Regions from separate parts of the Kitasatospora sp. NBC_00039 genome, predicted to be linked through region 1. Evidence: riboswitches for the same ligand, from Rfam matches in the RefSeq annotation. Region 1 holds a riboswitch; each other region holds the start of a gene.
The links. Region 1 has a riboswitch for cobalamin ahead of OG286_RS31940 ((2Fe-2S) ferredoxin domain-containing protein). Riboswitches for the same ligand answer to the same signal wherever they lie in the genome.
Positions count from the first base shown of each region.

Region 1 (9,805 bases):
GGTTGGCGGGGTACTTGAGGAACGGGACGACGTACACGGCGAGCAGCGCCGCCCCGGAGAGCAGGGCGGCCGTCGCCCGCGGGGTGAAGCGGCCGATACGGCCGAGCGCGAAGCAGTACGCGAGGGCGGCGAAACCGCCCAGCGCGACGCCGTAGACGAGGACGCCGGTGGCCAGGCCCGCGGTGGACTGCAGGGAGCGGCTGACGATCTCCATCTCCATGCCGTGGTCGGCGGAGTGGGCGTCCTCGTAGGCGATGGCGGCGTCGATCCGGGGTTCACCGAGGAGGTAGGCGACGACGAGGGCGAGCAGGCCGGCGGCGAGGCCGGCGAGCATGCCGCGGACGAGCAGGGATCTGACGGTGCTGGAGTTCACTTCGGGGCTCCCCGTTCTCAGTGGCAGGGGAAGCCGAGCAGGTGGCGGCCGTCGTGCACCCATTCGTGCACGTCCTCACCGGAGATGAGGGAGGTGGCGCCCTGTTCGGCGCCGACGAAGTAGATCAGGGCCAGCATGATGATGCCGAAGAACACGGCCCAGGGCAGGATCGCCTTGACGGGCAGGGTCAGGGGGCCGGCGGGGATGGCTGCGGGGGCAGCGGTCTGTGCCATGGCAGGGGACCTCCTCGGGAACTCGCGTCCCGCTAGATGGTGCATCGACGACGGCATCGGGTCTGACTCCCTGGCGCGAACCGCCCCGTGGGGGCGGCGCACGCCTGGCTTACAGTGGCGCGACCGTGCCGGATTCTCACCGGACTTCCGTCATACCGTCGTCATATCGAGCAGAAGGTATCGGCTGCCGGCGGTTGCGCCAAGAGCGTGCGGGCGGCGCGAATCCTCCGGTCCGTCCCGGGACGCGCGCCCCAGCGCCGGGTGCACGGACCGATCGGTCGATGCCGCAGGACAGTTGGGGAAGCAGAGGAGGAGCGGCGTGACAGTGCGCGTGACATTGATCTCAGCGGCGATGAGCGAGGCGATGCGGCAGGCACGCTTCGACGACGACGGCCCGCTCGACCCGGCGGGGCTGGGGCAGGCGCGGGAGGCCGCGGGCGGCATCCGGGTCGCCGGCCAGGTCCTTGTCTCCCCGTCGGCCCGGTGCCGGGAGACCGCCGAGGCCCTCGGCCTCCCGGCCTCGGCCCCGTCCGCTCCCGGAGGGCGCGATATGGGCGGCTGGCGCGGTCGGAGCCTTGACGAGGTGGCCGCCGCGGAGCCCGGGGCGGTGGCCCGGTGGCTGGCCGATCCGGACTTCGCCCCGGAGGGCGGGGAGAGCCTGATCGATCTCCTCGCCAGGGTCGCCACCTGGCTCGACGGCCTTGCCCCGGAGGCGGGACGGGTCGTCGTGGTCACGGAACCGGACGTCGTCCGGGCCGCGGTCCACCACGCGCTCGGCGCTCCGGCCCCGGCGTTCTGGCGGCTCGACGTGGAGCCGCTCTCCGTCACGGATTTGAGCGGACGTGCCGGCCGGTGGAACGTGCGCTTCGGGCGCCCGGCATGATCGAGCCCGGGTTGACGTGTTCGTACGCGATGGGGCAGGGTCGCGCACGAGATGTAAGCATCCGAGACCACGGTGCGCAGGAACCCGGTGCGATTCCGGGACGGTCCCGCCACTGTGACCGGGGAGCGACCCCTTTCAGGTGACGACCACGGCCTTGCGGCCGGAAGGTCGGGGCGAGCGTCGATCCGGGAGTCAGGACACTGACCCGTGGTTTCTCCGACGGTAGGGGCGCGGAACCCCACGAGGAGGTTGGGCGATGTCACCGGTCACGGCTGCCGTCGATGTCGTGGTCTGCCGGGGCTGCTGCTGCGGCACTGCCAGGAAGCGGCCCGGCACCGATCACGAGGGTCAACTGGCCTCGCTCGCCGAGGCGGTGGCCGCCCTCCCGGCAGCGCGCCTGGTCGTCACGGACTGTCTGGGCCCCTGTGAGCAGGCCAACGTCGTGGTGGTCCGCCCCCGTGGGCGGCTCCAGGACGGTCGGCGTGCCCGGCCTGTCTGGTTCGGCAACGTGACCGACGCCACCGGAACGGCCGAACTCTGCGCGTGGATAGGGGAGATCAGCCGCACCGCCGGGCAGGTATCGCCGGAGGGCCCGCTGTCCCCGCTGCTGGACTCCCTGCGCATTCCCGCGCCGGGACCGGAACGTGTCAGGGACACGACACGACGAGCCGGCCCGTCGAAGGTCTGACCGTTGAGGCCGGCCCGTCGAAGGTCTGACCGTTGAGGCCGGCCCGTCGACGCCGGGGTCGACGCCGACGCCGAGGCTGGGGGCAAGGCCGGGTGGGGCGGGATCGCGGTGGCGCAGCCCCGTCGGAGGGTGGTCGCTCGAGTGTTTCTGTGTCTTCGAGATCAGCCTGGGTGGAGAGCCAGTAGCTGGCTCATTATTTCAGTTTATTAGTTGCTCCCCTGCTGTCGGGGTCTCCGTATCGCCCTCCACCTGGGCGTTCCCCAACATGCGGTGACGCCGGGTCAGGTCGGGAGTCTCGGATCTATTGACACGATCACCACGCCGTCATCACTCTTGGTCCATCGCCGAGCTGACATGGATAGCTCCAAGTGAGCCATTCATCTCAGCTGATGGCGCTGTTGATTGACCGATCACCGAAGGAGGTGTGTGCCATGAAGAAGATCGTCGTCCGCAAGGCCGGCCCGGTTCGCCTCACCAGCGCGGCCCGTGCGCTGTACCTGCCCTGGTCCTGCGCCGTGCAGAACTGACCGAACCCCCCGGGCAAAGGGGGAATGCGGTGCCGGCCGGCCGTAGCCGCCGGCCGGCACCGCTCCACCCCGCCCCCTCCGCCTACCTCCCGCAGGAGGATCCGTGCACTCCTCCACGGACAGCAGTTCCACCGCCCCGGGCATCGACCTGGACCGGCCGGTGCCGCTCCGTCAGCTCGTGTACCTGCCGGAGGCCGACGAGGTCACCATCGGCAGCCCGGAGACCGACACCTACGCCGTCTTCCCGGCCGACGGCGCCGAGTTGGTCCGGATGCTGGCCGACGGCCTGACGCCCCGTGAGGCCGCCGAACGCTACCAGACCGTGCACGGCGAGAGCGTCGACATCGCCGACCTGATCGAGGCCCTCGTGGATCTCGACCTCGTCCGCTCCGCCGGCGACGACGAGCCGGCCGGACCGGCCGCGCCGGTGCGCTGGCAGCGGCTGGGCCGCCTGGTGTTCAGTCGGCCGGCTTTTGTGGGCTACGCACTCGTGACGGCCCTCGCCGTGGCCGAGATGATCCGGGTGCCCGAGCTGGTCCCACGCGTCGACAACCTGTTCTTCAGCTCGTCCTACACCCTCGTCGTGCTGATGCTGTTCGTCGGCCAGGTGCCGCTGCTCGCCCTGCACGAGTCCTTCCACGCCCTGGCGGGCCGCCGGCTCGGCCTGCGCTCGCGGCTCTCGATCGGCCGCCGCCTGGTCTACCTGGTGCTGGAGACCTCCCTCGACGGGCTGGTCAGCGTGCCGCGCCGGCAGCGCTATCTGCCCATCATGGCCGGCATGCTGGCCGATGCCCTGGCGATCGCCGTACTCACCCTGGTCGCCGACGTGACCCGCGACGCCAGCGGGGTGGTCGCGTCGCTCTGTCTCGCGATGGCCTACGCCACGGCTCTGCGCCTGGCCTGGCAGGGGTTCTTCTACCTGCGGACCGACCTCTACGTCCTGCTCAGCACGGTCCTGGGCTGCGTGAACCTCCACGCCGCCGCAACCGACGTGCTGCGCAACGCCGTTCGGCGGGCGACCGGCCGGCCGCCGCTGGACCTCTCCGCCCACCACCCGGTCGACCGCAGGGTCGCGCGCTGGTACGCCTGGCTGATGCTGGTGGGCTACGTGTTCACCCTCACGATGTTCGCCGGGGTCGTCGTGCCGACGGCCTACCGCATGCTGCACGACATGTGGCTGCGCCTGACCGGCCAGGCCGACCTGGCCGGCCGGCTCGACTCGCTCGCCCTCATGCTGCTCAGCCTCGCGCAGACCGCCGCCGTCGTCGTGCTCGCCGCCCGTGAGCGGCGTGCTGCCCGGTCGGCCTGAGCCCCGAACCCCCCTTAGCCCCCTCCGCCACCGCACGAAAGGCAGCCGAGTCATGGCCGAGCACCGCCACCACTGGGTCCGCGCCGCCGGGCGTCCCGCCCGCGTCGACGCCCGCGAGCGGCTCGACCTGCCGCCCGTGCTCGCCCGGGTGAACGCCAACCGCCGGCTGCGCGGGCCGTACACCGCCGTCGGCTCGATCCTGCGGGCGATCGTCCCGGACGCGCTCGCGCGCTGCCCCGAGGCCGTCACCGGGCACGACATCGAAATCCTCTCCACCACGCCGGAACTGCGCGACCTGGTGCCCGCCACCCGCGAGACGCTGACCTCCCTGGCGGTGCCCAAGGAGCGCACCCGCTTCTACTCCGCGCTGCGTACCCTGCGGATCGCCCACGGCCTGGTCGAGTTCCTGGAGGCGTACCTGCGCGCGGCCGGTCCGGCCCCGCGCACACTGATCGTCGACGACGCCCACCGGGCCGACCCCACCGACGCCGAGTTCCTCGCCGTCCTGCTGCGGCGCATCGACCCCGCCCTGCTCACCGTGGTCGTCATCACCGGCACCGAGCCGCCGGAGCGCCCGGCCGGCATCGGAAGCGAGGACCTGCCGACCGCCCTCGCCGCCCGGTGCACGGTGCTCGACCTGGCGGACGGCGACGTGCCGGACCAGCGCGGCCTTTCGGACGAGGGCCGGGCGGACGACGGCCCGTCCCGGACGACGGGTGACGCCGCGCTCGGCCGCCGCCACATCGAGGGGGACGGCGTCGGCGACGACCCGGACGAGATCGCCGCCTACCTCGGGCTGCCGCCCACCGAGCGCGCCCGGCTGCACGACCTGCGGCGGGCGGAGCTGGAGACGGCCGGGGAGTCCTCGCTGCGGCTGGGCGCCATCGCCTGGCACGCGGAGCATGGCAGCGACCCCTCCGGCGCCGGGGCCGACATCCTGCGTCACGCGCTCGACCACTGCATGGACCTCGGCTACTACCACGCCGTCCTGGACCTCGGTGAGCGCGGCCGGCGGCTGGTCACCCACGAGAGCAGCCCGACCCACTGGTGGGCGTTCACCACCAAGATGACCACCTCCTTCGCCGCACTGGGCCTCGCCGACCAGGCCCTGCCGCTGTACGACGAGGCCCGGGCGCTCAGCACCTCGCCCGAGGTCCACATGCAGGCCGCGTACGCCACGGCCATGCTCCACACCCGGCACTTCGACGCCGACCGGCGCGACCACCAGCTCGCCCGGAGCTGGGTCAACCAGGCGATCGCCTTCGCCAAGTGGCATCCCGAGCCCAAGGAGCGGGAGGCGCGCGTGGTGTTCAACCGCAACGGGCTCGCGCTGATCGAGGTCCACCAGGGGCGTCTGGAGGCGGCGTTGGCGTTGCTGGACGCCTGCATCGCCCGGCTCGACGAGACGCTCGAGGACCACGAGCACGCGCTGCACCGATCCGTGCTGCGCTACAACCGCGCGCAGGTGTACGCGGGCCTCGGCCGCCACACCGACGCCGTCGCCGACTACACCGCGGTGATCGAGTGCGACCCCAACTATGCCGAGTACTACTTCGACCGGGGCATGCTCTGGCGCGACCTCGGCAGCCCGGAGCAGGCGCTGGCCGACTACGACCGGGCCATCCGGCTCTCGCCGCCCTTCCCCGAGGCGTACTTCAACCGGGCCGACGTCCTCGCCGAGCTCGGCGACACCGAGGCGGCGGTGGCGGACTTCGGCTATGTCCTCGAACTCGACCCGGCGTTCGCCGACGCCCGCCTCAACCGGGCCGCCCTGCTGTTCGAGTCGGGCGAGCACCAGCTCGCCTGGAGCGAGGTCCGGGCGGGGCTCGCTGCCACCCCGGAGAGCCCGCAACTGCTCTGTCTGAAGGGTCAGTTGCTGGCCGCCGACGAGGACACGGCGGCAGCATCCGAGGCCTGGGAGGCCGCCCTCACCGCCGATCCCGACTACGCCCAGGCGTGGGCCCTGCTCGGCGAACTCCGCTACCAGGAGGGCGACCTGGACGCTGCGAGCGCCGACCTGTCGCGCGCGGTCGAACTCTCGGCGGACCCGGGCATGCAGTTCAACCTGGCGGTGGTCCACCACGACGCCGGACGCTTCGGTGAGGCCCTCCGCCTGCTCGACGAGGTGCTCGGCTCCACCGAGGACGTCGACGCCCGGTTGCAGCGGGCCCGTTGTCTGATCGGGCTCGACCGGGCGGAGACCGCCAAGGCCGAGCTGCTCGCCTGCCTGGAGGCCGATCCCGGCTCCGCCGAGCAGGTGTACGAGCTGATGCCGGACCTTGCCCACGCCTGAGCCACCCGGCCGCCCGGTGGAGCCACCCGGCTGCCTGAGCGGTCCCCGCCGCCGGCGCCGCCCGGCCACCAGCACCGCCCCGCCGCCCCCGCCGTAGACGCCGGGCGGCGGGGCGGTCCCACGACGTCAGCGCTGTACCGCGGCCCGGCCCAGTTCGGCGCGGACCCGGTCGCGGACGTGGGCCACGGCGGGCGAACCCGTGTACGCGGCGGCCACCTTGACCAGCCACGCCGCCTCCTCGTGGATGCCTGCCGCCACCGGGTGCGGCACGCATCCCGTGCCGGGGCCGAAGGGGAAGCGGTGCCCGGCCCGGGCCGCTTCCAGCGCCGCGGCGAGGGCGGCCGCCTCCACCACGGCCGCGAGCTCCTCCGCCTCGGCGGGGCCGATGAATTCCCTCACCCAGAGCGGTACCGCCGGATGGAGATGGGGGCGGAGGGAGAGCTGGCCGTCCCGGATCTCGATGATCCGCCGGTACAGCGCGAACTGGACGTCGCGTCGCCGCCGGCGCCTCCCGGCTCCTAACGGCCCTGCCGGGGTGACGAGTTCGATCTCCGGCAGCGCGGCCCGCATCGCCGACCAGAGCGGACCGAGCCTGCGGTGATCGTGCCAGGCCCGCATGTGCCTGGCCCAGTCGGCCCAGGCCGACGCGGTGGCACCGGCGAAGCCCAGCGTGACGCAGACGGCGCCCGCCACCCCGGACACCCGGCTCTCCGCACCGTTCTCACGGCCCGTGGTGAGGATGTCCGCGAGGTCGTCCAGGTTGTCCGCCGTCCACAGCAGGCCCGCCAGCGCACTGAGCGCCATCAGGCGCAGTCCAAGTCGGAGGACCCCGGGCGGCAGGCACCGTGCACAGCGCCCGATGAGGAACCCGAAGACCGCCAGGCACCACGCGGTGTGGACGGCGAAGAGAGCGACGTACGCCGCCAGGATCGGCCTGTCCGCGCCGCTGACGCCGACCACCTCGCCCTCCCGGACGGGCGAGGCGGCGACGAAGGCGGCGATGCTCAGCAGGACGGTGGCGGCCGTGAGGGCGGTCTGCCGCCGCACGGCGCGTCGCGCCGCCGCGGCCGGCCGGGTGGAGTAGGCCATCATGGCCAGGGCTCCGGAGGCGGCGACCTTCAACTGGTCGGCCACCAGGGTGAGGTGGACCGGGTCGGGCACGACGGCGGCGAGCGCCGGAGCCGTGGCCGGGGCGCTCACCGCCATCCCCGCCCCGATCAGCGCCCCGCAGGCGTAGCCGTAGTGGAGCGCCGGGTCGGACCGGCGTCCCCGGTCCATCAGGATTTTCCAGAGTGTTCCCAGCAGCGCGACCGCACCGGCGAAGTAGCCGGCGGTGTTGGCCACCTGGTCACCCACGGCGCGCCGTTCCGCGCCGTGACGGCCGCCCGAACACGGCCCGTAACCGTCCTACCTGGTCGGCGAGTTGGCCCACGGCGGTGGAACAGGGCCGGTGCAGTGCGCGTTGCAGCGCGAGCGAGGCGACGAGCTCCGCCTCCTGCTCCTGCCGCTCCGTGTACCCGGAGCGGCCGAGCACCCGGCGCACCAGCTCCTCCGACAGCTGGGTCGTGAGCGCGGCCGGCACGGCCGTGCTCGGCCCGGAGCCGCCGGTGTGCCCGCAGAGGAGGTGGCCGATCTCGTGCAGCACGATGTGCTGCTGGTGGAGCGCCGTGGTGTCGGCCGGATAGCCGATGTAGTCCGCCCGGTCGGTGCTGATCAGCACACCGCACGGCGAGTGCTCCGGACCGGAGAGCGGCATCAGTTCGATGGGTCTGCCACGCAGCAGGGCGAGCGCCTCGGTCAGCTCCGGTATGCCGAACGGTTCCGGAAGCGGTATCGACTCCGCGACCCCCCGACATCGCTGCCACAGCCCATGCTCCACCCCACCCGGATATCCCACGATTCGCCCCCCTGGCGTTCGACCGGGAGGTGATACTACGGACGCGGCAACGCCGAGGGAATCCGCTTCGCCGGGAAGGCCGCTACCTGCCGCCGGCCTCGCGGCGGGCGATCGCCTCGATCATGTCGCTGATCGTGCCGAGCCCCTCGGGCGAGAGGGTCACCGCGCGCAGGGCCACGTCCCGTACGCCCGCGTTGCGCAGCGCGCCGAGCAGTGCCAGCTCCTCGGCTATCCGGGCACTCTGCCGGTCGTCGAAGAAGTAGGTGGGCGGCACCTGGAAGAACTGTGCCAGCGCTTCGAGATGACGCTTCGTCGGGTTGTCCCGGCGGCCGGTCCGGAGCTGCCAGAGGTACGTGGCCGAGAAGCTCTCGCCGGTCGCCTCCCGGCAGGCCCGGGCGACCTCCTCATGGCTGTACTGCTCACGGTCGGGACGACGGACCACGTCGAACAGCCGGTCCAGCTTCGCTGCGAGCGTGGACGCACCGGAGTCTGCTTCGGGCACGGCACACCTTTCCCTCACCCCGTGCACACGCTTCGTGCGTGCGCAGATGGATTACTCGCGACGGTTTCTCATTCTAGGTGCTCCGCCCGGAAGCCAAAGGTCGCGGGTGGGGCGGGATCCCGGCGGTCCGCAGAATCCCGCGGCAGGGGTGCGGGTGGCGGAGGCCGGTCCGATCGGGTGACTTCCCGGGGGCGGCCGGTGCGGGCGGGCGGCGGTGGCGGGACATGTGACGACCCCGCCGATAGGTTGGGCGACCGGTCCTCCCAGGCTGGGGCTCTGACCGGCCCTCGGCACGGGCGGGCCCGGCCCCCTTCACCCGAGAGGAAGAACGGATGAGTCCGACGATCCGCGCCCTGGTGGTCCCGGTGTCCGACCTGGACGCCGCCAAGAAGGTCTACGGCGCGCTGCTCGGCGCGCCGCACACGGACGAGCCCTACTACGTCGGCTACTCCGTCGACGGCTTCGAGGTCGGCCTGAATCCCCACGGCGACGTGGCCGGCGGGCCGGTGGTCCACACCGACGTCGACGATCTCGACGCCGCCCGCACCGCCCTGCTGGCCGCCGGCGCGACCGAGCGGAGCGCGCCGCGCGAGGTCGCCCCGGGAGTCCGGGTCTGCGTGCTGGAGGACACCGACGGCAACCCGGTCGGCCTGCGCGGCAAGTAGCGGCGCGGAGGTGCGTGGCCGGGGCGTCGCCGCACTCCGCGTCGCCCCGGCCGTGCCGGCACGGGCGGACCACCGTGCCCGCCGGGGCGGACCGCCCAGGACGAGCCCGGACCGGGCACCCTGATGCCGGGCCGCCGGCCGACGCCCGTGGCGCCCGGAGCGCCCGGCGGCGTCGACCCCTGGAGGACCGGGGTGCGTCCGGCGACCGGCAGCCGGAGGTCAGAGGGCCGTCACCGGGCCGTCGCCGCTGCGGAACGAGCGCCGGTAGCTGTCGGGCGGGACCCCGACGACCCGCTTGAACTGGCGCCGGAGCGTGGTGGCCGTCCCCATGCCGGTGGCGACGGCGACCGACTCGATGCTCTGGTCGGTGGCCTCCAGCAACTCCTGGGCTCGGCGCACGCGTTGGGTCAGGAGCCACTGGAGCGGCGTCTGCCC
Region 1 covers NZ_CP108289.1:7,139,197-7,149,001, forward strand. Annotated here, with positions in the region: gene OG286_RS31925 (CbtA family protein) at 1-373, opposite strand, end outside; gene OG286_RS31930 (CbtB domain-containing protein) at 391-606, opposite strand; cobalamin riboswitch at 641-781, opposite strand; gene OG286_RS31935 (histidine phosphatase family protein) at 926-1,489, shown strand; cobalamin riboswitch at 1,509-1,713, shown strand; gene OG286_RS31940 ((2Fe-2S) ferredoxin domain-containing protein) at 1,746-2,177, shown strand; gene OG286_RS31945 (hypothetical protein) at 2,808-4,013, shown strand; gene OG286_RS31950 (tetratricopeptide repeat protein) at 4,066-6,306, shown strand; gene OG286_RS31955 (MAB_1171c family putative transporter) at 6,433-7,662, opposite strand; gene OG286_RS31960 (ParH-like protein) at 7,655-8,185, opposite strand; gene OG286_RS31965 (XRE family transcriptional regulator) at 8,286-8,705, opposite strand; gene OG286_RS31970 (VOC family protein) at 9,038-9,370, shown strand; gene OG286_RS31975 (helix-turn-helix domain-containing protein) at 9,590-9,805, opposite strand, start outside.

Region 2 (9,805 bases), 5.9 Mb from region 1:
CGGCATCGAACGGCTCTTCGAAAAGCTGCGCTCACTGCAGGAACAGGGCGTCGCCTTCCTGTTCATCTCGCATCACCTGCAGGAGGTCTACGACCTCTGCGGCACCGTCACGGTCTACCGCGACGCCCGGCACATCATCACCGCACCGGTCTCCGAACTCGACCAGCAGGCCCTGGTGGAGGCGATGACCGGCGAGAGCGCCCGGGGCAGCGAGCCCGCCTGGTCGGTGACCGGCCGGACGCGCCCCGACGGCGCCCCGCTGCTGGACGTCTCGGGCCTGAGCCTGGCCGGCGCCTACCAGGACGTCTCCCTGACCGTGCGGGCCGGCGAGGTCGTGGGCCTGGCCGGAGCGGCCGCCAGCGGCAACGTCCGGCTCGGCGAGACCGTCGCCGGCCTGCACCGCCCGCAGGCCGGCACGATCAGCGTCGCGGGCCGGCCGGTGCGCACCGGCCGGGTTCCCGCCGCTCTCGCCGCCGGCATCGGGTTCGTGCCCGAGGACCGGCACATCCAGGGGCTCATCCCGCAGCGCAGCGTCGCCGAGAACGCCACCCTGACCGTCACCGACCAGCTCGGCCCCTTCGGCACGGTACTGCCCTCGCGGACCAGGGCCTTCGCCGAGCGGATGATCGGCGACCTCGACATCAAGACGCCCGGCCCCTCGGCCCCGGTGTCCGCCCTGTCCGGCGGCAACCAGCAGAAGGTGGTCATCGCGCGGGCGCTGGCCACCGAGCCGCACGTCCTGGTGGCCATCCGGCCCACCAACGGCGTCGACGTCAAGTCCAAGGAGTCCCTGCTCGGCACCGTCCGCGAGGTCGCCGACGCCGGGAGGAGCGCTCTGATCGTGTCCGACGAACTCGACGACCTGCGGGTCTGCGACCGCGTCGTGGCCATGTTCCACGGCCGCGTCGTCGCCGAGTTCGAGCACGGCTGGAGCGATGAACAGCTGGTCGCAGCCATGGAGGGCATGTCCGGCCCGACCGACACGAAGGAACGCAATGTCTCCCACCACTGAGGTCCGTGCGCACGCGGCCACCGCCCCCGCCGTACCGGCCGGTCGGCGCTTCGACCTCGCCCGCTACCGCGACCTGTCGCTCGTCCCGGTCCTGCTCGTCCTGGGCGTCATCGGCTTCGCCGTCTCACCCGCCTTCCTCACCTCCGACAACCTCCTGGGCGTCGGCCAGCAGGCCACCGAACTGAGCCTGCTGGTCCTGGCCGAGGCGCTGATCCTGATCGTCGGCCGGATGGACCTGTCCCTGGAGTCCACGATCGGCGTGGCCCCCGTCATCGCCGTATGGCTGGTCCTCCCCGACCACGGCGCACGCTTCAACGGCCTCGGCCTCTTCCCCTCCTGGACGGCCATCCCGCTGTGCCTGGCCGTCGGCGCGCTCATCGGGGCGATCAACGGCTTCCTCATCCTCAAGCTGCGCCTCAACGGCTTCATCGTCACCCTCGGCGCGCTCACCCTGCTCCGCGGCCTCCAGGTCGCGATCTCCCAGGGCCAGTCGATCGTCAACCTGCCCGGCTCCTTCACCTACCTCGGCAGCACCAGCTGGCTCGGCGTCCCGGCGGCGATCTGGATCTGCGCCCTGCTCTTCCTGGCCGGCGGCTGCGCCCTCGCCTGGCTGCGCCACGGCCGTGCCCTGTACGCGATCGGCGGCAACTCCGAGGCCGCTCGCGCCGCCGGCATCCGGGTCGACCGGATCACCTGGATCGTGCTGATCCTCGGTGGCCTGCTGGCCGCATTCGCCGGCGTCCTCTACACCGGCCACTACGGCTCCATCTCCGCCGACCAGGGCAACGGGTGGATCTTCCAGGTCTTCGCCGCCACCGTCATCGGCGGCGTCAGCCTCAACGGCGGCCGCGGCACGCTCTTCGGCGCCCTGACCGGCGTGCTGACCCTCCAGCTCGTGGTCAACGTCATGACCCTCGCGGGCGTGCCGCCGCTGTGGAACCAGTTCCTCAACGGCGCGATCATCATCGTCGCGCTGATCATCTCCCGCTTCGCCTCGGGCGAGAAGCAGGAGTGACTGGTCCGACAGCCTGAGAGCCGCCGAAGCGGCGCGGCCGGCCCACCGGGGACCGGTCGCGCCGCTTCGGCCTCCCCTTCCCCGCCTCCGGCCCCCACTCCCCCCGACCACCACTCCCATTACGGCACGCAGGAGGCGAACACCCATGGCGGTGACCGACCGGGCCATCGAGAAGATCAAGGAAATGATCGTCTCCGGCGCCCTGCCACCCGGCGCGAGACTCCCCAACGAGGCCGATCTCGCCGAACAGCTCGGGCTGTCGCGCAACTCCCTGCGCGAGGCCGTCCGGGCGCTCACCGCGATGCGGATCCTCGTCCCCAGGCAGGGCGACGGCACCTACGTCTCCGGCCTGGAACCCCACCTCCTGCTGGAAGCCATGGCCTTCACCGCCGACGTCTCCCACGGGCACACGGCCCGCCAACTCCTGGAGGTGCGGCGCCTGCTGGAGCCGCAGGCCACCGCCCTCGCGGCCGGCCTGCTCACCGACGAACGCCTGCGGACGCTGCGGGCCGTCCTCGACCGGAGCGCCGCGGCCGCCGGCATCGAGGAGTTCATCGAGCTGGACATCGAGTTCCACCGCACCATCGCCGATGCCGTCGGCAACCCCGTGCTGTCCACCCTGCTCGGCATCCTCTCCACCCACACCCAGCGGCTGCGCATCGTGCGCGGTACGCACGACACCCCCGCCTGCGCACAGGCCCAGCGCGAGCACGAGGCCATCTGGCGGGCCCTGGCCAACCGCGATGCCGTCCTGGCCGCCAGTGCCAGCACCGTGCACGTCGCCGCCGTCGAGGACTGGCTGGCCACCGGCACCGACCCCCTGGCGCTCGGCACCATCGCCTGACGGCGACCGCCGGCTCCCGCACATCCCGTTCCCATCTCCCTCGGTACGCACGACCCCACCACTCAGAACGGTCTGACACATGAAGAGCCGCACCACCCGGACCACCTGCGCCGGCTGCATCGCCGTGTTGCTCGCCGGCTGCCTCACCGCCTGCGGGGGCACGGATGACCCCGGCAACTCCCGCCCGCAGATCGCCATCGACATCCCCCGCGCCGACTCCGACTTCTGGAAGGCGTACGCGAAGTACCTCCAGCAGGAGATCAACGACCAGCAGCTGAGTGTCCTGCCCCCGACCCATTCGGACGGCGACGAGGCGACGTTCGCCGCCAACGTCCACTCACTGGCCGGCCGGCATCCCAAGTCCATCGTCATGGCGCCGCAGAACACCATGACCACCGATACGACACTCTCCGAGCTGTTCCGTGCCAACATCCACGCGATCAGCGTGGACACCGAACCGGAGCACGGCACCGTCTACATGGTGGTCCGCACCGACAACCGCTCGTACGGCACCAAGGCCTGCGAGTTCCTCGGCAAGCAGCTCGGCGGCAAGGGCAAGGTGGCCGAACTCCAGGGCGCGCTGACCTCCATCAACGGATACGAACGCTCCGAGGGGTTCGCCGCCTGCATGAAGCGCAACTTCCCCGGCATCCAGGTGATCGCGCTGGCCACCGACTGGAAGGCCGACGTCGCCTCCGAGAAGCTCCAGGCCACCCTCGCCGCCAACCGGGACCTGAACGGCATCTACATGCAGGCCGGCGGCGTCTTCCTGCAGCCCACCCTCGCCCTGCTCCAGCAGAAGGGCCTGCTCAAGCCCGCCGGCCAGCCCGGCCACATCGCCATCGTCTCCAACGACGGCATCCCCGCCGAGCTCAACGCGATCCGCAAGGGCGACATCGACGCGACCGTCTCCCAGCCCGCCGACCTCTATGCCAAATACGCCCTCTACTACGCCAAGGCCGCCGCGGAAGGCAAGACCTTCCAGCCCGGGCCCACCGACCACCGGTCGACCATCATCCAGCTGCCCAACGGCATGGAGGACCAGCTCCCCTCGGCCCTGGTCACCAAGGAGAACGTGGACGACCCGTCGCTCTGGGCCAACCACGCCACGGGCTGACCGGGGCGGGCCTCGGGACCGGGTCTCCCGGACGGTCGTCGGTCCGCAGGAGGCCCCGCGCCGCGTCGGGGCCGGCCGCCTCACGCGGCGGCGACGGCGCCGATCGACCGCTCGGCGGCAGCCGCCGCGGCCACCCCGGGAAGTGCCGGCGGGGCGGCCCGAAACGAGCCGGCTGCCGAGTCCCGTCCGCACGGCTCCGCCCCGAGCCGTGCCCCGAGCAGCGATCTAGCATGAAGAGCAAGGTGCATCTCCGGGCCCGCGCGCAGCGGCAGGGAGGCCGACATGGCGTTCCACACGACCGGTTTCGAGCAGGCGGACGACTACCGCTACCTGCCGATCTCCGAACACGGCCTGATCGGCGATCTTCGTACGACCGCCCTGGTCGGCACGAACGGCACCATCGACTGGTACTGCTGCCCGCGCTTCGATGCGCCCAGCGTCTTCGGGGCCATCCTCGACGCCGACCGGGGCGGGTCGTTCGAGTTGGCCGCCGAGGTCCCGACCCGCACCCGGCAGTTCTACTTCCCTGACACGAACGTGCTGATCACCCGGTTCTTCGCCGCCGACGGGGTGGCGGAGATCCAGGACTTCATGCCGGTGGTCGACGACTCGCGCGAGGCGGCCCGGCACCGGCTGATCCGGCGGGTGCTCTGCGTCCGCGGAGCCCTCCCGTTCAGGGCGCGCATCGCCCCACGCTTCGGCTACGGCGCCGAAGCGCACACCACGCACCTCGAAGGTCATGCGGCGGTGTTCCGCTCCCCGTCACTGACGCTCGCGCTCACCGCCACCGCACCGCTGGAGAGCGACGGCCCGGATGTCCGGTCGCACTTCAAGCTCGTCGAGGGCGAGTCCCACGTGTTCGCCCTCGACCAGATCGGCGACGGCGTCCCGGCCCGGTCGTGTCCGCGGGCCGAGGCGCAGGAGCAGGCCGAGGCGACCGTCCGGTACTGGCGCCGCTGGCTGGCCGGGTCGCGCTACCACGGGCGCTGGCGGGAGATGGTGAACCGCTCCGCGCTGGTGCTGAAGCTGCTCACCTACGCGCCGACCGGTGCGATCGTCGCCGCACCGACCACCAGCCTGCCCGAGCAGATCGGCGGCGGGCGCAACTGGGACTACCGGTACGTCTGGGTCCGGGACGCCGCCTTCTGCGTCTACGCCATGCTGCGCCTGGGGTTCACCTCGGAGGCCGAGGCGTTCATGGGGTTCCTCGACGAGCGCGGCATCCTGCGCGGCACCGGTGCGACCGGCCCGTTGCAGATCATGTACGGCATCGACGGGCGCAGTGAGCTGCCCGAGTACGAGCTGTCGCACCTGGAGGGCTACCTCGGCTCCGCACCGGTCCGGGTCGGCAACGCCGCCACCGGCCAGCTCCAGCTGGACATCTACGGAGCCCTGATCGACTCCGTCTACCTGTACGACAAGTGGGGGCAGCCGATCAGCAGCGACCGCTGGGACGAGGTCGGCGCGGTGGCGGACTGGCTCTGCGAGCACTGGGACCAGCCCGACGAGGGAATCTGGGAGACCCGCGCGGGCCGCAGGGACTTCGTGTACTCGCGGCTGATGTGCTGGGTGGCGCTGGAGCGGGCGATGCGGATGGCGAACCGCCGCGGCCTGCCGGCCGACCTGCCCCGCTGGCGGCAGGCCCGGGACGCGATCTACCGGCAGATCATGCAGCGCGGCTGGTCGACCCGGCGGGGCGCGTTCGTCCAGGCGCTGGACGACGGTGAGCTGGACGCCTCGCTGCTGATGATGCCGATGGCCAAGTTCGTCTCGCCCACCGACCCCAAGTGGCTCTCCACCCTGGACGCCCTCACCACGGACCTGGTCTCCGATTCGCTGGTCTACCGCTACAACCCGGCCACCAGCCCGGACGGCCTGCACGGCCCCGAGGGCACCTTCTCGATCTGCTCCTTCTGGTACGTGGAGTCGCTGGCCCGCGCCGGCCGGCTGGAGGAGGCCAGGCTCGCCTTCGAGAAGATGCTCACCTACGCCAACCACCTCGGTCTGTTCGCGGAGGAGATCGGCCCGACCGGCGAACAGCTCGGCAACTTCCCCCAGGCCTTCACCCACCTCTCACTGATCAGCGCCGCCTTCAACCTCGACCGCGCGCTGGGCTGACGCGGCGCCGCTGTGATGCCGCTCGTCGCCGCCCGGACGGCGGTGCCCGGCGCGCTACGGCGGGTCGACGGCCGGGGGCGGCCGGGCGACGGCCGGTCGACGGCCGGGACGGCGGTATCGCCGAGCGCGCTCGGCCGGCGAGCCGGGACGGCCCCGGCCCGGCGGGGCGGTCTGTTCCGCCCGGACCGCTCGCCACCGTCCACCGTCAGCGTCCGGGGCCTCTCGGCCTCGGGCACGGTGATGTCCGTTCGGACTCAGGCGGACGCCGTTCCGGCCGGCTGTGCGGCGCCGGCCGCCTCCGCCGGGGCGGCGGAGGCGTCCGGTCCCTCGTGGCGCGCGGTCGGCTCGAAGCGCACGGTCGGCTCGAAGTTGGCGCGGCGGGCCGCGCGGCGGAAGACGGTGAGGACGGCGGGGCCGACGACGAGGACGGCGACGCCGGTGGTGACCGCCCGGCCGGTGTCCCAGCCGAGCGAGGTGGCCAGGTCGAACAGCAGGTAGCGGTGCCACTGCTCGGTGAACGGCAGGCCGGGCAGGTAGGCGATCGAGCTGTTCGGGTCGGTCGAGAAGGCCAGAAGGACAGGTTGAGCAGGAAGCCGAAGAGGTACCCGGAGCCCGCCCCGTACAGGGCCAGCGTCGGCACCTCCCACCGGCGCGGGAGCCCGGGCAGCAGCCCGGCGCATGCCGACGAAGGCGCAGCCGAACATCTGGTAGGGCATCCAGGGGCCGACGCCGCCGGTGAGGAGGGCGGAGGCGAACAGGGAGGTGCAGCCGAGCGTGAAGCCGAAGCCCGGGCCGAAGACCCGGCCGGTGGACGCAGGGGCCCGGAGAGCGTCGGCACAGCGCCGGGCAGCCCTCGGAGCTCCGGCCCGCAGACCACGACGGGAGGAGGGGACACACCTCCGCCGACGGGTACTCGGGCTCGCCTCCGACAGCCGTCGGCGGCCTACCGTTGCGGGTCAGCGCCGGAATTCGACCGGACTTCCCCCAGCGGCGGAGTCAGAACATGACGGCCCATCATGGCGAGGCGCGGAAGACCGGGTCAAGGGATCGTGGGTCACATCACGGCATCCCCCCGGCCCGGGCCGAGTCACCGGTGCGACCGAGATCACGCAGCCGGTCACCTGGCCTCCCCTTGTCCTCTGACTTCCTTTCACACCACGGACTTCTCCGTGGTCACGACGGAGATCCACCAGAATCTCGGACTGCCCGAATCAGGTTGAGGCCGCGGTCGGCGGCCCGTGCGGACCGGCCGCCGGCCGACCGCCGGGGGTGGGACAGGGCGCCCGGCCCCTGTCCCACCCCCGGCCCCGCGCGGAGCGTCAGCCGGCCAGCTCGCCCCGCAGGCGGCGGGCGGCGCCCACCAGGCTCTCCAGCGAGGCGCGGGTCTCGGCCCAGCCGCGGGTCTTCAGGCCGCAGTCGGGGTTGACCCAGAGCCGCTCGGCCGGGATCGCCGCGAGCCCGGCCCACAGCAGTGAGACGGCCTCGTCGGTGCTCGGCACCCGCGGCGAGTGGATGTCCCACACACCCGGGCCGACCTCGCGCGGGTAGCCGGCGCCCGCCAGCTCACCGGCGACCTGCATGTGCGAGCGGGCCGCCTCCAGCGAGATCACGTCGGCGTCCAACTCGTCGATGGCGCGCAGGATGTCACCGAACTCGGCGTAGCACATGTGGGTGTGGATCTGGGTGTCGGCGCGCACCCCGGAGGTGGCGAGCCGGAAGGCGACGGTGGCCCAGTCCGGGTGGGCCGGGCGGTCGGCGGCCCGAAGCGGCAGGGTCTCGCGCAGGGCCGGCTCGTCGACCTGGACGACCGCGGCGCCGGCGGCCGTCTCACCAGGCGGAACGGCTTTGGGTGCGCCGGGGCGGGAGCCGACCGGCCGGCAGCTCACAGGATGATGACGATTGAACAAGCGGCGCCACCCAGGTGAGTAAGGGCGCCCTTATTTAGGCTAGCCTCACCTCATGCATCACGTCCTGTCGGCCGCGACCACGGCCGGATACACCATGCCCCAGGTCTGGCGGGTCCTCACCAAGGCCGGCTACTTCATCGGCCTCAGCGGAGCCATCGGCGCCACCGTCACGTACGCGACCACCGTGCGCCCCGCGCTGCGCGCCCCGCAAACCGCCGGCCAGGACGCCGAGGTCCTGCGAAGAAGATCGGCGACCTACCTCGCCTGGGCAGGGCTGGTGCTGCTGGCCGCCGGCTACTTCCAGCTCGCCGCCCGCCTCGCCCGCGCCGGCAAGGGCATGCCGTTCGGCGACGCCCTCGCCCCGGACCGGATCTGGGACTACCTCCACGCCCCGGCCGCCAAGGGCGCCTGGGTCGCCCAGGGCACCGTCCACCTCGTCCAGAACGCCGTCCTGGCCGTGACGGCCGCCGCCCTCATCGCCCTCTTCGTCCCGGCCGTCCGCCGCCACACGGACACCATCGCCCTCACCGCACTGCCACTCTCCCTGGCCGTCACCCTGATCGCCGCCGTGCCCGCCACCAAGCCCGCCGACCTGGACAAGTGGCTCGACCTCGCCTTCGACCAGACCCACATCGTCTCCGGCGTCGTCTGGCTCGGCGGCCTCGCCCTCCTGGTCGCGCTCGCCGGCACCCGCGGCCGCCTCGGCGACGGCGCCGGCCTTCTCTGGGCCGACATGTGGCGCCGGTTCAGCCTCGTCGCCATGGTCTGCGTCGGCGCCGTGACCATCTCGGGCCTCTGGCTCAGCTGGAAGCACGTCGGTGCGATCTCCCAGCTGTGGACCACCGGCTACGGCATCGCCCTGCTCGTCAAGATCCTCCTGGTCGCCGGCCTCGTCGCCGCGGGCGCCTTCAACCAGTTCTGGCTGATGCCCCGCATCACCCGGGCCCGCCTCGCCGACGACTCCTCCTCCCTCCTCCACCTGACCCTGCGGCACTTCCCGAAGGTCGTCTGGGGCGAGGTCGCCCTCGGCGTCGCCGTCCTCGTGGTCATGCCGTTCATCGCCGGCTCGGCCCGTACCGAGGCCGGCAGTGCCAAGGCCGTCTCCTCCGGCAGCGTCTTCGCCGCCGGCGCCGCCCTCGTCCTCGCGCTGGCCGTCTCGCTCTACGCCACGGCCAAGGCCTCCGACGCCCTGTCCCGCCGCCTGGCCGTGGCCGCCGCCTGACCCGCTGCGCACCGCGCGGGCGGCGTTGCCGGCCCGGGCGATCCGCCGGGTCGCGCCCCCACGGACACACCGCTCGCGGGGGCGCCGCCTGGAGCGGAAATGCCCCATCGGACGTGAATCACTAGGCATATAGTCTGATCACTAATTTTGTGAACACGTTCAGCATTGGGGGGCCGGTGCACCGTCACCGCATCATGATCTCCGCCGCCGCCGTCGCGGCAGCCGTCGGCTTCGTACCCGCCACGGCCCAGGCAGCCGGTCCGGCCGCCGACCCCGGCCGGGGCGCGACCGCCGCCTCCCCGGCCCCCGGGGCCGGTTCCGCCCAGGACGCCGACACGCAGGAGGCGGCCGGGCGGAAGGCGGCCGAGAGCGCCGCCGCGAAGGACGCCACGGCGCGGGGCGCCCGGGCCAAGACCGCCGATGCGCAGAGCGCGCCGGACGGACCGGGCTTGTCGGCACGCGCACAGAGCTCGCACTTCGACGTCGGTGTGGGCACCTACAACACCTACGCGCACAGCCTCATCCTGGCGACGACCGTCAACACCGACCTGGAGCCGGCCGGTCGAAGCG
Region 2 covers NZ_CP108289.1:1,283,884-1,293,688, forward strand. Annotated here, with positions in the region: gene OG286_RS06140 (sugar ABC transporter ATP-binding protein) at 1-1,012, shown strand, start outside; gene OG286_RS06145 (ABC transporter permease) at 996-2,027, shown strand; gene OG286_RS06150 (FadR/GntR family transcriptional regulator) at 2,173-2,871, shown strand; gene OG286_RS06155 (sugar ABC transporter substrate-binding protein) at 2,951-3,988, shown strand; gene OG286_RS06160 (glycoside hydrolase family 15 protein) at 4,271-6,106, shown strand; partial or broken gene OG286_RS06165 (ECF transporter S component) at 6,361-6,912, opposite strand; cobalamin riboswitch at 6,993-7,132, opposite strand; partial or broken gene OG286_RS06170 (5-methyltetrahydropteroyltriglutamate--homocysteine S-methyltransferase) at 7,426-7,929, opposite strand; gene OG286_RS06175 (CopD family protein) at 8,066-9,235, shown strand; gene OG286_RS06180 (hypothetical protein) at 9,430-9,805, shown strand, end outside.
Region 2: another riboswitch for cobalamin. It lies ahead of OG286_RS06165 (ECF transporter S component); the one in region 1 lies ahead of OG286_RS31940 ((2Fe-2S) ferredoxin domain-containing protein).

Region 3 (9,805 bases), 4.4 Mb from region 1:
GCCCACCAGCAGCTCGGTCTCCCCGTGGTCCAGTACGGCCGCGGCGGTGTCCACCCAGAGCCAGGCGGCGTCCTCCGCCCCCAGCACGTCCGCCGGGGCCACGCCCTCGTCCGACTGCTCGGCCAGCCAGAGCAGCGCGTACGGGCGCAGCACCGGCTCGTCCACGGCGGCCCGCACGGCCTGCTCGGCGGTGGAACCGGCCACCCGCAGCGCCTCGAAGGCGAGGCCGCGCACCAGGGCGTCGTCACCCTGCGCGGCGTCCAGCAGCTCGGCCACGGCGCGGTCGGCCGGGCGGGCGGCCACCCAGGCGCGGAACTCGGCGCGGGCCGGGCCCGGCGAGTAGTCGGCGCAGGCGTTGAGCAGCTCGAAGGCGCTCTGCTCGATGTGGCCGGCGGCGGTCTGCGCGACGGTGCAGATCTCCTCCAGCTTGGCCCGCACCGCCCAGTGCCCCAGCGGGGACAGCTCGGCCGCCTCGTCCTTGCGGACCACCGCGCCGACGGCGGCCAGGCCGTCCAGCATCCAGTCCAGGACGGCGGCGACGTCGGCGGTGGCGGCCGGGGTGTCGATCTGCGGCTCGCGGCAGGTGCCGCGGACGGCCGAGACGGCGGACGCGGCGTGCGGCACGGGCGACAGGCCCAGCGCCCCGGTGCCGCCGCCGACCCGGCGCTCGTCCAGGCCGCGGCGCAGCAGCTCCAGCAGCTCGCTGTCGGCGACCGGGCCGGCCACCAGGTGCAGGAAGGAGAGCAGCTGCGGCGCCTGGTCGACGGCCTGCCCGGCGAGCACCGCGAAGACGCCGCGCAGGGCGGCCGGCGGCACCGGGGCGAGCAGTGTCCAGGCGTCGAACAACGCCGACCAGCCGCGGACCACGGCCTCGTCGTCGTACTCCCAGGCGTGCAGGCGCCAGCCGGGGGCTGCGCCGCCGTCCCGGGCCTCGACCAGGCCGACCAGCAGGGCCTGGCCCCACGCGTTGGCGGCGGCGCCGACCGTCATGGCCAGCGCGCGGCCGGCCGCGCGGGCGTCCTCGGGGAGCAGCTCGCCACGCTTGTCGACCTCGGCGAGCTCACCGGCCCAGCGGGCGATCCGGACGGCGTCGACCAGCATCCGCCGGGCCAGCGGCGCGAGCTCGGCGGGAGCGGGGAAGCCCTCGGGCACCGGGACCCGGCCACGGCCGGGAGCGGGTGCGGGGCCTCGTCGGCGGGGTACGCCGGGGCCGCCCGGCCGGGCGCCGGCGGGGTGGTGGGCCGTTCCGGGGAGACGGGTAACCGTCGCACCGGAACCGATCGTCGGCGGGAGCGGGGCATCACGGTCGCGCGGGTTCCGAGACGTCACGTCGTGCAGTCTTCCCCTTGTACCGGCCTTCTGTCACATCCGGTTCGCCACGGGCACCGGGAGGCGGGCGCGGGGGGGTCCACAAGATCGGGCAACAGAGGCCAAACCGCCTGGCCGGATCTGTGTGGCGTGGGCACGTCATGCAAGCGCCGTGACGGGCGGGAGGAGGAAGAAAAGGGGGCGAGGAGGCCACGGAGACGGCCGGTGAAGGCGGCACGGCGCCCCGGCGGCCCAGCTCGGCCGCCGGGGCGCCGCCGGGGGCGCCACCAGGGATCAGAGGAGCGGCGTGAGCCAGCGGCGGAGGTGCTCCTCGTAGCGGGCCGGGTCGGCGTTCCAGAGGGCCGCGTGGTCGCCGCCGGGGACGGGCTGGAGTCCGACCACGTCGGAGCGGCGGCCGGCGAGCCGGGCGGCGGCCTGCCAGGGCGCCACCGGATCGTCCGGGCCGTGCAGGACGAGGGTGGGCACCCGCAGGTCGGTACCGTCCGCGATTCGCGCGAAGTCGGCCAGGTCGACGCCGGTGCGGCCCTCTGCCGCGAGGGCGCCCAGCTCGGCGGCGGCGCCGCGGAAGCCGGCCCGGGCGGCGCCCCGGCGGGCGGTGGCGGGCAGGTCGAGGACGGGCGAGTCCAGGATCAGGCCGCTGATCGAGGAGGCCCAGGCGGACCGGGCGGCGGTCTGCAGGGCGATGGTGGCGCCGACCGACCAGCCGTAGAGGATGATCCGCCCGGCGCCACTGTCCAGGGCGAGCCGCACGGCCGCCTCGACGTCCCGCCACTCGGTCTCGCCGAAGTGGCCGAGGCCGTCCGGGGAGGCGGGCGCGCCCGCGTCCCCGCGGTAGGTGACGGCCAGGGCGGGCAGACCGAGCCGGTCCAGCAGCGGAAGCACCGGGAGGGTCTGCTGCCGGTCGGCGCCGGCGCCGTGGATCAGCACGACCCAGGTGCCGCGCCTGCCGTCGACGTACCAGGCCGGGAAGGCGCCCAGCTCGCCCGCCGCGGTGGTCTCGGTGAACGGCAGGCCGAGGGCGCCGGTCGGGTCGCCGAGGTGGACGCGGGGGGTGAAGCGGACCGCGGTGCCGGGCGTCAGGGTGCCGCGGTCCGCGCGGGCCAGCCGCCGGGTGACGCCCCGCTCGTCGCTGTGCAGGATCTCGTCGACCACGGCGTGCCCGTTGTCGCCCCACTCGACGGCCCAGCGGCCAGGGCGGGTGCTCTCCGGGCTGCGGGTGAAGGTGACGCGCCCGGGGGCGAGGGCCTGGACCAGGACGGGGCCGGCGGCCCGCCCCCGGGCCTCCGACGGGCGGACCATTCGCTCGGAGGCCCTTCGGCCGATGACCAGCACGACGGCCCCGGCACCGACGGCGGCGGCCGCCACGGCGGCTGCGGTTCCCCAACGCATATCGCTCCCCGCTCTGTTGGTCGTGGACTGGGCACTGTACCCACCAGTCCACTCGCGGGGGCGGCGCCCGGCCACCGGGCACGGCCGTCCGGGTCATGCCGGGCCCGTGCCGGGACGGCGCTCGCATGCGCGGGCGGGACCGCGTGCGCATGCGCGGGCGAGAGAGCCCCTCAGACCGGGATCTCGGTCCCCAGCCGCCCGAGCAGCTCCCAGAACCGCTCGCCGAGCGGCTGCTCCGGCTGCTCGCTCCGCGCCACCGGAACCGGGGGGCCCCAGCTGCCGGCGCCCCAGTGGGAGGAAACCTGGTTCTCGTTCTGCAGCACCGTCAGCACGGCGGCGAGGTCGCCCTCGTGCACCGGCACGATCCGGCCGATCGCCCTGACGTGCGCCTGCCAGCGGCCGTCCACGCACTGCCGCAGCCGCTGGTCGAGCTCCTCCCGACGGCCCGTCACGGCGACCAGTTCGCGCAGGGTCAGGCCGAGCACCCGGGCGAGTGCGTACGTCTGCTCCTGGTCGCCGTCCCAGACGCCGGTGGCCTCGGCCCGCCGGTAGTGGTGCAGGGCCATGCCGATCCTGCGGGCCGCGTGCTCCTGGTTGAGCTCGCGGGCGACCCGGAAGTCCCTCAGCCCGGCCGGGAGGACCCCCATCAGCTGGGCGGGCGGGCACCAGAGGGCGCGGGCCAGCGCGATGAACTCCTCCTCGGTCGGGCGCAGCTCGCCGCTCTCCCAGCCGAGCACATGGGCGGGCAGCAGCCGCACCCCGTGCGCGGCCATGCCCTCGGCCACCCGCTCGGGGGTCAGGCCGAGGCCGGCGCGATGCGCGCGGGCGGCCGCGGGCGAGAAGGGCACCGGGGGCACGGCGGGGGGCTGTCTTCGTCGCATGGCCCGACGGTAGGGGTCGGCGGTCGGACCGCCCCAGCCGCCGAACGCACGAAGCGCGACTGTAGGGGCCTACAGGCCGCTGGACGATCGCACAGGCTGTCATGCCCCTGCGGGGGGTGGCGATCGGAGGTAGCGACGGGGACGGGAACGGGGCGGGAAACGGGGAGACCGTGTGACCAAACCCTCCGTGACCTTGGTTGACTCGCGGTTCGGCCCCGTGATGGGATCCTTCAGCCAATACGGAGGCATGCAGAGGAAGCCGGTGAGAGTCCGGCGCGGTCCCGCCACTGTCACCGGGGAGCACGTCCGGACGATGCCACGGCGGGCCGTCAGAAGCCGCTGGAAGGCCCGGAAGTGCGTTCGACCCGGAAGCCAGGAGACTCTCGCCCCCGGTACGTCGATCCAGGGCGCGGACCCTGAGTGAGGACATGCACGCCATGCAGGCTGCCCCGCCCCTCCGAGCCCTCTGCTGTCCGCCGTGCGCCCGCTGACCCGCGCCGCCGCCTTCGCGCTGGGCGCCGTCGCGGGGTATCTCGCCGACGCCCGGTTCGCCGACCCGCGCCGCGGCCACCCGGTGGCCGTCTTCGGCAGCGCGGCCGGCCGGCTGGAGAAGCGGCTCTGGCGCGACCACCGGGCCGCCGGCGCCGCCTACACCGCGCTCTGCGTGGGCACCGTCGCCGCCGGCGCGGTGGCCGCCGAGCGCGTCCTCGGCCGCCGGCCGCTGGGCCGGGCCGCACTGGCCGCCGCCGCGACCTGGACGGTGCTCGGCGGCACCTCGCTGACCCGTGAGGCCCGGACCATCGGCCGCTCGCTGGCCGCGGGCGATCTGACGGCGGCCCGCGCGCGGCTGCCGCACCTGTGCGGGCGCGACCCGAGTGCGCTGGACGGACAGCAGATCGCCCGCGCGGTGGTCGAGTCGGTCGCCGAGAACACCGCCGACGCCGTGGTGAACGCGCTGGTCTGGGGCACGGTCGCGGGCACGCCCGGGCTGCTGGCGTTCCGGGCCGTCAACACCCTGGACGCGATGGTCGGCCACCGTTCGCCGCGGCACGCCCGGTTCGGCTGGGCCTCGGCGCGGCTGGACGACGTGGCGGGCTGGCCGGGCGCCCGGCTGACCGCCCTGCTCACGGTGGCCGCCGCGCCCGAGCCCCGGACCGCCTGGCGGGTCTGGCGGCGGGACGGCTCCGCGCACCCGAGCCCCAACGCGGGCCAGGCCGAGTCGGCCTTCGCCGGAGCGGTCGGCGTCCGGCTCGGGGGCACCCTGCGCTACGGCGAGCGCATCGAGCACCGGCCGGTGCTGGGCGAGGAGCTGCGGCCGGTGACGGTGGACGACATCGAGCGCGCCTGCCGGCTCTCCCGCAGGGTGGGCGCGCTGGCACTGGGTACGACCGTGGCCGGGCACCTGGTGATCCGGGCTTTCACGAGAAGGAGGGGGAACGCATGAGCAACGCGCTTCTGGTCGCCGGAACGACCTCGGACGCGGGCAAGAGCGTGGTCACCGCGGGCATCTGCCGCTGGCTGGCCCGGCAGGGTGTCGCCGTGGCGCCGTTCAAGGCGCAGAACATGTCGCTGAACTCCTTCGTCACCGCCGACGGCGCCGAGATCGGCCGCGCCCAGGCGATGCAGGCCCAGGCGGCCAAGGTGGAGCCCGAGGCGGCGATGAACCCGGTGCTCCTCAAGCCGGGCGCGGACGGCCGCAGCCAGGTGGTGCTGCTCGGCCGCCCGGTCGCCGAGGTGGGCGCGCTGGACTACCGCGAACGCAAGCCCGTCCTGCTGGAGCGCGCCCTGGAGTGCCTGGCCGACCTGCGCCGCCGCTACGACGTGGTGGTCTGCGAGGGCGCCGGCTCGCCCGCCGAGATCAACCTGCGGGACCGCGACATCGCCAACATGGGCCTGGCCACCGCCGCCGGGCTGCCGGTCGTGGTGGTCGGCGACATCGACCGCGGCGGCGTGTTCGCCGCGATGTACGGGACGCTGGCGCTGCTCTCGGCCGAGGACCAGCGGCACGTGGCCGGCTGGTTCGTCAACAAGTTCCGGGGCGACGCGCGGCTGCTCGCGCCCGGCCTGGAGATGCTGCGCGAGCTGACCGGCCGCCCGGTGCTGGGCACCCTGCCGATGCTGCCGGACCTCTGGCTGGACGCCGAGGACTCGCTCGACCTGTCGACCGTGGTCGACCGGACCGCCGGCCGCGGGCCGCTCGGCGCGGACGTGCTGCGGGTGGCCGTGGTGCGCTTCCCCCGGCTCTCCAACTTCACCGACCTGGACGCGCTGGCCCAGGAGCCGGGCGTCCTGGTCCGCTGGGCCGCCCGGCCCGAGGAGCTGGCCGACGCCGACCTGGTCGTGCTGCCCGGCACCCGCGCCACCGTCGCCGACCTGGCCTGGCTGCGCGAGCGCGGCCTGGAGCCGGCGCTCAAGGCGCGGGCGGCGGCCGGGCTGCCGGTCCTCGGGGTCTGCGGCGGCTACCAGATGCTGGCGCGCACCATCGTGGACGAGGTCGAGTCCAAGTCCGGCGCCGTCGACGGCCTCGGGCTGCTGCCCACGCGCGTCCGCTTCGGCGCCGAGAAGGTGCTCGGCCGGCCGGCCGGTGAGGCGTACGGGCAGCGGGTCGAGGGGTACGAGATCCACCACGGGGTGGTGTCCGTCGAGGGCGGCACACCGTTCCTGGACGGCTGCCGGGTGGGGGCGGTCTGGGGCACGACGTGGCACGGTGCGCTGGAGAACGACGGGTTCCGGCGCGAACTGCTGCGCGAGGTGGCCGGGTTGTCGGGCCGGGCGTTCGTGCCCGCGCCGGACGTCTCGTTCGCCGAGGCGAGAGAGGCCCGGCTCGACCGGCTGGGCGACCTGATCGAGGAGCACGCGGACACCGACGCGCTGTGGAAGCTGATCGAGGGCGGGGTGCCGGCCGCGGGTTCGCTGCCGTTCCTGCCGCCCGGGGCCCCCTTGGAGAATCATGAGTGACGTCCGCTACCCCTTCACCGCGATCGTCGGTATGGCCGACCTGCGGCTCGGGCTGCTGCTCAACGCGGTCTCCCCGGCCGTCGGCGGCGTGCTGGTGCGCGGCGAGAAGGGCACCGCCAAGTCGACCATGGTGCGCGCGCTGGCCGGCCTGCTGCCGTCCATCGCCACCGTCGACGGCTGCCGCTTCGCCTGCGACCCGGCCGCACCGGACCCGCACTGCCCGGACGGCGCGCACGGCGGCCTGCCGGCGTCCGAACGCCCGGCCCGGCTGGTCGAGTTGCCGGTCGGCGTCTCCGAGGACCGGATCGTCGGCTCGCTCGACCTGGAGCGGGCGCTCGCCGAGGGCGTCAAGGCGTACGAGCCGGGGCTGCTGGCCCAGGCGCACCGCGGCGTGCTCTACATCGACGAGGTCAACCTGCTCCAGGACCACGTGGTGGACCTGCTGCTGGACGCAGCCGCGATGGGCCGCTCGTACGTCGAGCGCGAGGGCGTCTCGGTGCGGCACGCGGCGCGGTTCCTGCTGGTCGGGACGATGAACCCGGAGGAGGGTGAGCTGCGGCCGCAGCTGCTCGACCGGTTCGGCCTGACCGTCGAGATCGCTGCCACCCGGGAGCCGGCCGAGCGCGCCGAGGTGGTCCGCCGCCGGCTGGCGTACGACGCCGACCCGGCCGGGTTCGCCGCGCGGTTCGCCGAGGACGAGCGGGCACTCGCCGAGCACATCACCGTGGCACGGGAGTTGCTGCCGAAGGTCGAGCTGACCGATGTGGCGCTCCGTCAGATCACCGCCGTCTGTGCCGCGTTCGAGGTGGACGGGCTGCGCGCGGACATCGTGATGGCGCGCACCGCCGTCGCGCTGGCCGCCTGGGCCGGGCGCACGGAGGTGCTGGAGGAGGACGTCCGCAAGGCCGCCCAGCTGGCACTGCCGCACCGCCGCCGGCGCAACCCCTTCGACGCGCCGGGGCTGGACGAGGAGCAGCTGGACCGGACGCTGGAGGAGCACGCCCAGCCCGAGGAGCCGCAGCCCCAGGACCCCCAGCCCGAGGACCCGCGACCGGACGACCCACGGCCGGAGGGCCCCGAGGACGACGGACCCGGCCCGGACGGCGGCGGCCCCGACAACGGCGGCGGCGGCGCACCCGAGCCGGCCGGGCCCGAGGCCCCCGCGGGCGCCGACGCCCCCGCCCCCGCCCCCGACGCACCCCAGGACGCCCCCGAGCAGCAGCCGGTGCCGGCCCAGCACCCCGCCCCCGCGCGGGAGTCCGCCCCGGTGGCGGCCGGCGACCCGTACCGCACGAAGCTGTTCAGGGTGGACGGCACCGGGAAGGGCGCCCAGGGCCGCCGCTCCCCCGCGGAGACCGACGGCGGCCACACCATCCGCGCCCGCCGCCCGCAGGGCCGGCTGGCCCGGCTGCACCTGAGCGCCACCCTGCAAGCCGCCGCGCCGCACCAGGTGGCGCGCGGGCGGGCGTCCCGGGCGCTGCTGCTGCAGAAGGACGACTTCCGCGAACAGGTCCGCCAGGGCCGGGAGTCCAACCTGGTGCTCTTCGTGGTGGACGCCTCCGGCTCGATGGCGGCCCGGCAGCGGATGACCGCCGTCAAGGGCGCCGTGCTCTCGCTGCTGATGGACGCCTACCAGCGCCGCGACAAGATCGGCATGATCACCTTCCGCGGCGCGTCCGCCGAGCTGGCGCTGCCGCCGACCTCGTCCGTCGAGGTCGGCGCGGCCCGGCTGGAGTCGCTGCCCACCGGCGGCCGGACCCCGCTGGCGGCCGGACTGCTGCGCGCCCACGAGGTGCTGCGGGTCGAGCGGATGCGCGACCCGCACCGCCGTCCGCTGCTGGTCGTGGTGACCGACGGCCGGGCCACCGGCGCCCGGGACGCCGTCGCGCAGTCGCGGCGGGCGGCCGGACTGCTGGCCGCGCACGGCGTGGCGAGCGTGGTGCTGGACTGTGAGTCCGGGCCGGTGCGGCTCGGCCTGGCCCGTACGCTGGCGGCGCAACTCGGCGCCTCCGCCGTGACCCTGGACGAGCTGCGCGCCGAGGGCGTGGCCTCGCTCGTCCGTGAGAACCGCTCCACCCACGCGATACGAAAGGCGGCCTGATCCCGATGCCCAAGGGTGTTCCCGAGAGCGTTCCCGAGGACGGCCTGACGACCCGTCAGCGCCGCACGCTGCCGATCACGGCCGTGCACACAGGCCCCGGCAAGGGCAAGTCCACCGCCGCGTTCGGCATGGCGCTGCGGGCCTGGAACCAGGGCTGGCCGGTCGGGGTCTTCCAGTTCGTGAAGTCCGCCAAGTGGAAGGTCGGCGAGGAGAACGCGTTGCGCGTGCTCGGCGCCTCCGGCGAGGGCGGCACGGTCGACTGGCACAAGATGGGCTCCGGCTGGTCCTGGATCCAGCGCTCCAGCGAGATGGAGACGGACAGCGAGGCGGCCGCCAAGGAGGGCTGGGAGCAGGTCAAGCGCGACCTCGCCGCCGAGACCTACCGCTTCTACGTGCTGGACGAGTTCACCTACCCGATGCACTGGGGCTGGATCGACCCGGACGAGGTGGTGTCCGTGCTCAAGGACCGCCCCGGCAGCCAGCACGTCGTCATCACCGGCCGGTACGCCCCCGAGGCGCTGACCGACTTCGCCGACCTGGTCACCGAGATGACCAAGGTCAGGCACCCCATGGACGCCGGCCGCAAGGGCCAGCGCGGTATCGAGTGGTAGCCCGTTGAGAGTGGCCTGCCGTTGAGTATGGCAGGCCGTCGAGAGTGGCCTGCCGTCGAGAGTGGCAGCCCGTTGAGAGTGGTAGGCCGTTGAACACCATCCCCCGTCTCGTCGTCGCCGCGCCGTCCTCCGGCTCCGGCAAGACCACCGTCGCCACCGGTCTGATCGCCGCGCTCGCCGCGCGCGGGCTGGCGGTCTCCCCGCACAAGGTGGGCCCGGACTACATCGACCCGGGCTACCACGCGCTGGCCGCCGGCCGGCCGGGCCGCAACCTGGACGCGTTCATGTGCGGGCCGGAGCGGGTCGCGCCGCTCTTCCTGCACGGCGCGGCCGGCGCGGACGTGGCGGTGGTCGAGGGCGTGATGGGGCTGTTCGACGGCGCGTCCGGGCGCGGCGAGCTGGCGTCCACCGCCCACGTGGCCAAGCTGCTGCGGGCACCCGTGGTGCTGGTGGTGGACGCCTCCTCGCAGTCCCGCTCGGTGGCCGCGCTGGTGCACGGCTTCGCCTCCTGGGACCCGGAGGTCCGGCTCGCCGGG
Region 3 covers NZ_CP108289.1:2,704,061-2,713,865, forward strand. Annotated here, with positions in the region: gene OG286_RS12045 (hypothetical protein) at 1-1,152, opposite strand, end outside; gene OG286_RS12050 (alpha/beta hydrolase) at 1,603-2,718, opposite strand; gene OG286_RS12055 (helix-turn-helix domain-containing protein) at 2,889-3,599, opposite strand; cobalamin riboswitch at 3,851-3,982, shown strand; gene OG286_RS12060 (cobalamin biosynthesis protein) at 4,078-5,043, shown strand; gene OG286_RS12065 (cobyric acid synthase) at 5,040-6,557, shown strand; gene OG286_RS12070 (putative cobaltochelatase) at 6,550-8,658, shown strand; gene cobO (cob(I)yrinic acid a,c-diamide adenosyltransferase) at 8,664-9,269, shown strand; gene OG286_RS12080 (cobyrinate a,c-diamide synthase) at 9,359-9,805, shown strand, end outside.
Region 3: another riboswitch for cobalamin. It lies ahead of OG286_RS12060 (cobalamin biosynthesis protein); the one in region 1 lies ahead of OG286_RS31940 ((2Fe-2S) ferredoxin domain-containing protein).